DNA from 2 places in the Arthrobacter globiformis genome. Region 2 is predicted to be linked to the other one. Evidence: riboswitches for the same ligand, from Rfam matches in the RefSeq annotation. Region 2 holds a riboswitch; the other holds the start of a gene.
What was found. A riboswitch is a leader RNA that binds a small molecule or an ion and turns the genes downstream of it on or off. The one in region 2 is predicted to bind S-adenosylmethionine.

Region 1 (3,421 bases), 3.2 Mb from region 2:
CGGAGTAGACCACCACGTCCGCGCCGAGGTCTCCGCAGCGCTGCAGCAGCGGGGTGGCGAAGACGTTGTCCGCCACAACCTTGGCGCCGGCGGCGTGGGCGAGTTCGCTGACCGCCGCGATGTCCACGATTTCCTGCATGGGATTGGACGGGGATTCGAAGAAGACGGCCGTGGTGGGCACAGAGAGGGCCGCGCGCCACTGCTCGAGGTCCGGACCGTCCACGAACACCGTCTCCACACCCCAGCGCGGCAGGATTTCGTTGAGGATCACGAAGCAGGAGCCGAACAAGGAACGACTGGCGACCACCCGGTCCCCGGCCCCGAGCAGGGCGCCCAGGGCGGTGAACACGGCGGACATTCCGGACGCCGTCGCAAAGCACGCCTCAGTGCCTTCGAGGAGGCGGAGCCGTTCCTGGAAGGTGGCCACCGACGGGTTGCCGTAGCGCGAGTAGACGAAGCGTTCGTCCTCGCCGGTGAAGGCGCGCTCCGCGGCTGCGGCGGACTCGTAGACAAACCCGGAGTTCAGGAAGACGGGCTCGGTGGTCTCTTGGAAATTGGTGCGGTCAAGCCCGCCGCGGACGGCCTGGGTGTCGGGGCTCCAGCCGGCGGCGTCGTGATTAAAGGTCAACTTAGTTCTTTCCCAGGTTGGTCGGCAGGCCGCGGTTCTTCCAGCCGTTCACGGTGCGCTCACCGTAGCGGTCGGGTTCGCCCTCGAAGCCTTCGAGCACGTTGTAGGCGGTGAAACCCGCCTGGGTGGCGGCTATTGCCGCCGCGATGGAGCGCTGGCCGGAGCGGCACAGGAAAATCAGCTCCACGCCGGTGTCCTCCGGCGCCTGCTGCTTCAGCTGCTCGACGAAGTCGGGGTTGGGAATGCCGCCGGGGAAGGTCCACTGAATGAACAGGGGATCGTTGTCCGTCGCCTTTGTGTCCGGAACGCCGATGTGCGCCCATTCGCCCTCGGTGCGGACATCCACCAGGATGGCGCCCTCTTCGAGCTTGGCCCAGGCGTCCTGCGGGGTGAGGTCTCCGGCGTAGCTCATGCGTGGCCCTCGTAAGCTTCTTCGGCGAGGTCCTCGTCGGAGTCCAGCCGGTCCACGGCGGTGGCCACGGCGGCGTCAGCGGTGGCGATGGCGGCGGGCAGGATCAGGGCCTGGGCCACGATGACGGCGGTGCCGTTGAAGGTGGCGGCAGGGCTGCCGTGCAGCACGTACCCCTCGGCGAGGGCGGCCGAGATGCGCTCACAGAACGCACGGTCGTCCGGGCCCGTTATCAGGCGGTAAAACAGCTTTTCCTCGGGTTTATCCTGCTGGGATGGCAGCGTTGCAACGGCGGGGGCGTCTGACACGACGGATCTCCTTTTCTCACGCTTGCAGCTCGAAGTGGTCGATATGCCGAGTATTCACCTGAGGCACCCCGCCGTGGAAGGAGGGTTGCCGACCGGCCAGTCAGGGCTTAGTGCCGGTACTCATTACTCCCCAAAAACGTAACACTGACGACGGCGGCGCGCACCGCCGCCGTCGTCATCTTCCGTAACGCATCAAACAGCAACGGGTGGGGAGGGTCACTTGCGGCCCAATCGGGGCTGCGGAAGCGGCCGTGAGTGACCCCGCGTTGCGGTTACAAAGCAGGTGGCCGGGAGGATAATGACGGAAGATGAACCGCCGTAACGCCGGATGAAACCAGGCCGCAGTGAATGATTCGACCCCGAATACAGTGACTCCCATGCTGCACTTTGGATGGTTTGTGGGCCACGGCTTCGGGGTCCAGGGCTGGGGGACACCCGGCTACGGAATCGGCTATGACTGGAGGAAGCCCGCCCCCTACCAGCATGCGGTCCGTGAGTTTGAGCGGGCGGGACTGGACCTGTTCATCATCGAGGACTCCCTCACCGTCCCCGACACCTACGGCGGCAGCGCGGAGGTCTCGCTGGCGCAGGCATCCTTTGCACCGAAGCACGATCCGCTGGCACTGGTGCCGTACCTGCTCGCCGCCACGGAGCACATGGGCATTGTGCCCACCATCAGCGCCTCCTTCTACCCGCCGTTCACCGCGGCCCGGCTGCTGGCCACGCTGCAGCACTTCTCCAACGGGCAGCTGGGCTGGAACGTGGTGACCTCCGGCAGCGATCTTGCCGCACAGAACTACGGACTGGACCAGCAGATTGAGCACGACCTCCGCTACGAGAAGGCCGAGGAGTTCGTGGACGTCGTGCGCAAGCTCTGGCGCAGCTGGGAACCGGACGCCATCCTGGAGGACACCCGGGCAGGGATCTTCGCGGACCACACCAAGGTCCGGCCGATCCACCACGTGGGGGAGTTCTTCAGGGTCCGGGGACCGCTGAACACGGCCCCGCTGCCGGAGGAGCCGGTGCTGGTGCAGGCGGGGGCGTCCCCGCGGGGCAAGGCTTTCGCCGGTGCGAACGCGGATGTTGCGATCGCCCTAGCCCGCGGCGCCGACGGCATGAAGGCGTACCGGGACTCCATCCGCGCCGAGGCCGCCGCGGCCGGCCGGAACCCCGACGACGTCAAGGTGCTGTTCGTCCTCAAACCCACCGTCACCGGTTCCAGGGCCGAAGCGGAGGAGCTGCGGGCCGCGCGCCGGGAGCTGACCCAGCGGGACATCGACAGCCAGCTCAACTCAATCTCCTACCTGTCCGTCATCGACTTCAAGCAGTTCGACCTGGACGCGCCGCTCCCGCAGCTAAGCACCAACAGCAACCAGGGCACCTTGGAGCACTTCTCCAAGGCCGCGCCGCCGGGTTCCACGCTGCGGCAGATCCTGCAGGCACGGAGCGGCGGGGCCGGCGACAGCATCATCGGCACGGCCGAGGAGATCGCCGACTACTTCGAGGAAACCGGAGCTGCAGTGGGCGGAGACGGGTTCCTCTTCTCCGGCTTCGTCGACCCGGCGACCATTCACGGGGTGCTGGACAGGCTGGCGCCGGTGCTCCGCAGGCGGGGGCTGCTGCGGACGAGCTACGGCGATGGCGGCTTCCGCCGGAACCTGCTGGACTTCTAACGCCATGGCCGGGGCTGGTGCAATGGCAGGGACCGGGGGACACGACGGACTGATGCCGGGGGTCGGGCGCGGCACGTTCCTGATCGGGACGGCCCACATCCGTGCCGACGACGTGGCTGCCGCGGCGGCCGATCCCGCAGTGGAGGTGGTCCTCAGCGCCGACGCCCTCGAGCTCGTGGGCCTGTCCCGCGAGGTGGTGCAGGCGGCCATCGATTCCGGCCACCGGGTCTACGGCCTGAACACCCTGCTCGGCTCCGGCCGGGACACCGCCGTGGAGCAGGAATCCATCCTCGACTTCCAGCTGCAGGTGGTGCGCTACCACCACAGCGGCGTCGGCGCGCTGCTTGACCGGGATGAAGTCCGGGCCCTGATCCTGGCCAGGCTCATCGGATTCACGCGGGGC
Region 2 (3,421 bases):
GCCAGTGCTGATACTGTCCGCCCTGCGCCACGCGATCGTGGAGGAAGTCATTGTGGTGGGCTACCTTCTAGACCGGTTCGGCAAATTCGGCTGGTCCGTGCCCCTGGCGATCTTTGTGTCCTCAATGCTCCGTGGCAGCTACCACCTGTACCAGGGCTTCGGACCCTTCATCGGAAACGCCATCATGGGCGTGGTCTTCGCCTGGATCTACACCAGGACCCGCCGGGTGATGCCGCTCGTCATTGCGCACGCCCTGCTGGACATCGTCGCGTTCGTCGGGTTCAGCCTGTTCGGCAAAGCGGTCGGCCTGGGGTAGTCGGCCTGGGGTAGGGATCAGCCATTCGGCAAGGCCGATGTGCCGGGCCAGCGCCGGCCCTTAAAAGTGATTCGGCCGCCATCGGCGGGTGACGTCATTGGCACCCGCTGATGGCGGCCGAAGTGAAGGGCAGAAAGTGCGTCAGATGGTGACGGCGCCCGCTGCGGTTTCGAACGTGACCGAGAGGATGCCCGGGGTTCCGTGCGGGGCGACCCAGTTCACGGCGACGTCCTCCAGCGGCCTTTCGACGGGCTCGCCGAGCCACTCGGTCACGCGCTCGGCAGAGCCCGCGATCGTGAGGCTGGACATCTTCACATTGCTGTCATAGGCGTTGGACGGGTGCAGTTCCGCATCACCCTCCCACTTCAGCATGTAGGGGACCTGCGGGTCCGCGATCAGGCCCAGGATGCCGATCTGCTTCCAGACAAGCTCCCGGCCGTCGGGGAACTTGCGGTTGCCGTTGACTGCGGAGCGGCCCAGGCGTTCCTCGAAGGGGGCTAGGTCATCAACTTCGACGCACCAGCCCATCCAGCCGCCGCCCGCCGCGGACCGGGCCCGGACGGCCTGGCCAAACGGCGCCTTGTCCGACGCCGGGTGGTCCAGGACCTCAACGACCTCAAGGTATTTGTGTCCGGCCAAGGGAATAATCATGTTCCGGGTCCCAAACCGGGGGTGCACTCCGCCCTTTACGGCTTCGACGCCGAGGGCAGAGGAGATACGTTCGGTGGTGGCCGCGAGGCCATCGTGTTCACAGGCGTAAGAGACGTGATCCATGCGCATGCCCTCATCTTGGCACTTTGTGACGGGGCTCTCAGCTAAGGGTTGCCTAACCTCGCGAAAAGCCCATACTTTGAAGAAGTTCGTCACAAAGCTGTGCGCGTAACAGTCCCATTCCTGCGCTGATCGCAGGTCATGAGTGCCAACGAACAAAGCCCCGGCTCGCTGGCCGCAACCCTTCAACCGCGGTGGGGTGCCCCGGGTGAAGAAACGCACGCCATCACACATTGGCGACGTCCGCTCCCTGGTCATCCACCCGGCGTCGACCACGCACAGCCAGCTCACGCCGGAGCAGCCGGACGTGGCCGGGTTTGCCCCGGCCACGTCCGGCTGTCTGTGGGCCCGGAGCACATCAATGACATCCTGGCCGACCACGACGCCGGCTCCCGCGCGGCAAAAGGCGCATGACTTTCCCGCGCTACCGGTGTGACTCCCGTCCCGTGAGGGGGCCGGGAGTCACACAGCCGTCACATTCTTCGCGCAGCCGTCCGACTATTTCGTAAACTTGCAACAGGTCATGAGTGCCAGCGACAGCCCCGGCTTGCTGGCCGGCAACCCTCCTTCCGCGGTGGGGTGCCCCGGGTGAGGACCTGGCCTGCCGGACAGCTGCCGGCGGGCAAGCGCGTAGAAGAGGTTTACCTATGACGATTTCTGTCAGCACCGACGTTCCGGCCAGCAAGGCTCCGCAAGGCACGGCTGCGGGCGGCACCGTTTCGGACGGCACTGTTCCCGACGGCCGTATCCCCGATGGCCGAGTTCCCGACGGCTCTGTCCAGCACCTCAACATCGGCAGCCTGGAACTTGAGGCCGGGGGATTCCTGCCGGACGTGACCCTGGCCTACGAAACCTGGGGAACGCTCAACGAGGACGGCTCCAACGCCATCCTCGTTCAGCATGCCCTCACCGGGGACACGCACGTGACCCGGGGCGGCGCGGGGACTGAAGAAGGCTGGTGGGAACAGCTCGCCGGGCCGGGTGCGCCGGCGGACACCGACAGGTTCTTCGTCATCTCCATCAACATCCTGGGCGGCTGCTACGGGTCCACCGGGCCGTCGTCGGCCGCTCCGGACGGCAAGCCCTGGGGTTCACGCTTTCCGCTGGTGACGCTGAGGGACTCCACCGTGGCCGAGGCGCGGCTGGCTGACCGGGTCGGCATCAGCAGCTGGCACGCCGTGGTGGGCGGCTCCATGGGCGGGGCACGCGCCCTCGAATGGGCAGTCACTTTCCCGGAGCGGGTGCGCCGCTGCGGTGTCATCTCCGTCGGCGCCAGGAGCACGGCCGAACAAATCGCCTTCGCCCAGGCGCAGACGCTTGCCATCCGGCAGGACCGCCACTTCAACGGCGGTGACTACTACGGCGGACCGGAGCCCGCGGATGGCCTGGCGCTCGCACGGCGGATTGCACACATCACCTACAGGTCTGCCTATGAACTCGATTTCCGTTTCGGCAGGAACGCCCAGGCCGCTGAAGAGCCGCTGCAGGCTGATGCCCTGGCGGGCCGCGGCCGCTACCAGGTGGAGAGCTACCTCGACCACCAGGGCAACAAGCTGGTCCGGCGCTTCGACGCCAACAGCTACATCGCCCTGACGGAAGCACTCATGAGCCATGACGTCACCCGCGGGCGGGGGACGCTCAAGGAGACCCTCGCCCGGACCACCGCCGACTTCTTCGTTGCCGCAGTGGAGTCGGACCGGCTGTACTTTCCGGCCCAGTCGCTGGAGCTGGCCGAATCCCTGCCCGGAAACGTGGATGTCCACATGATCGATTCGCCGATCGGCCACGACGGCTTCCTCACGGAGATCGGCCAGCTGAACGCCCAGCTCAGGGCACACCTCCTCAGCTGACTTTAGGCCCGGTCCAGGCGCTGGAGCCGGCCGTATCGTGGCAACTCCCAGGCCGTATATGTGCATAAATGCAGATGCGCCCTGCACTATTTGGCGTTGAGCTTGCCTCATCGGCAGACCATACTCGTTGAATCCGGCGTTAGTGGTGCGCATCACACACCCTTCGCCATCGACCGGTCCCCGTGGCGTCGAGGAAGACGCCGAAGGAGTTTGCAATGAGTACGGAAAGCTCCGCCGCCAGGCGTGTAGAGGAAACCGACGTCAAGGCCTCAGGCCTCAAGAAAGTTGTCACGGCATCCATGGCCGGCACCGTCGTGGAGTGGTACGAGTTCTTCCTCTACGCTTCGGCTGCCACCCTGGTCTTCGGCAAGACCTTCTTCCCCAACGCCGGCACCGAACTGGACGGCATCATCGCCGCCTTCCTCACGTACGCCGTCGGATTCGTTGCCCGCCCGATCGGCGGCATCGTCTTCGGTCACTTCGG

Region 1: linked by a shared signal. The riboswitch ahead of QFZ33_RS23530 (DUF1737 domain-containing protein) and the one ahead of metX (homoserine O-acetyltransferase MetX) in region 2 are both predicted to bind S-adenosylmethionine.

The regions. Positions count from the first base shown of each region.
Region 1 is NZ_JAUSXI010000001.1:5,034,739-5,038,159, reverse strand. It holds gene QFZ33_RS23540 (O-succinylhomoserine sulfhydrylase) at 1-628, opposite strand, end outside; gene QFZ33_RS23535 (rhodanese-like domain-containing protein) at 630-1,040, opposite strand; gene QFZ33_RS23530 (DUF1737 domain-containing protein) at 1,037-1,345, opposite strand; SAM riboswitch class IV at 1,359-1,473, opposite strand; gene QFZ33_RS23525 (NtaA/DmoA family FMN-dependent monooxygenase) at 1,723-3,018, shown strand; gene QFZ33_RS23520 (aromatic amino acid ammonia-lyase) at 3,041-3,421, shown strand, end outside.
Region 2 is NZ_JAUSXI010000001.1:1,859,309-1,862,729, forward strand. It holds gene QFZ33_RS08450 (CPBP family intramembrane glutamic endopeptidase) at 1-316, shown strand, start outside; gene QFZ33_RS08455 (VOC family protein) at 458-1,096, opposite strand; SAM riboswitch class IV at 1,227-1,302, shown strand; partial or broken gene QFZ33_RS08460 (PLP-dependent transferase) at 1,314-1,501, shown strand; SAM riboswitch class IV at 1,607-1,722, shown strand; gene metX (homoserine O-acetyltransferase MetX) at 1,735-2,937, shown strand; gene QFZ33_RS08470 (MFS transporter) at 3,153-3,421, shown strand, end outside.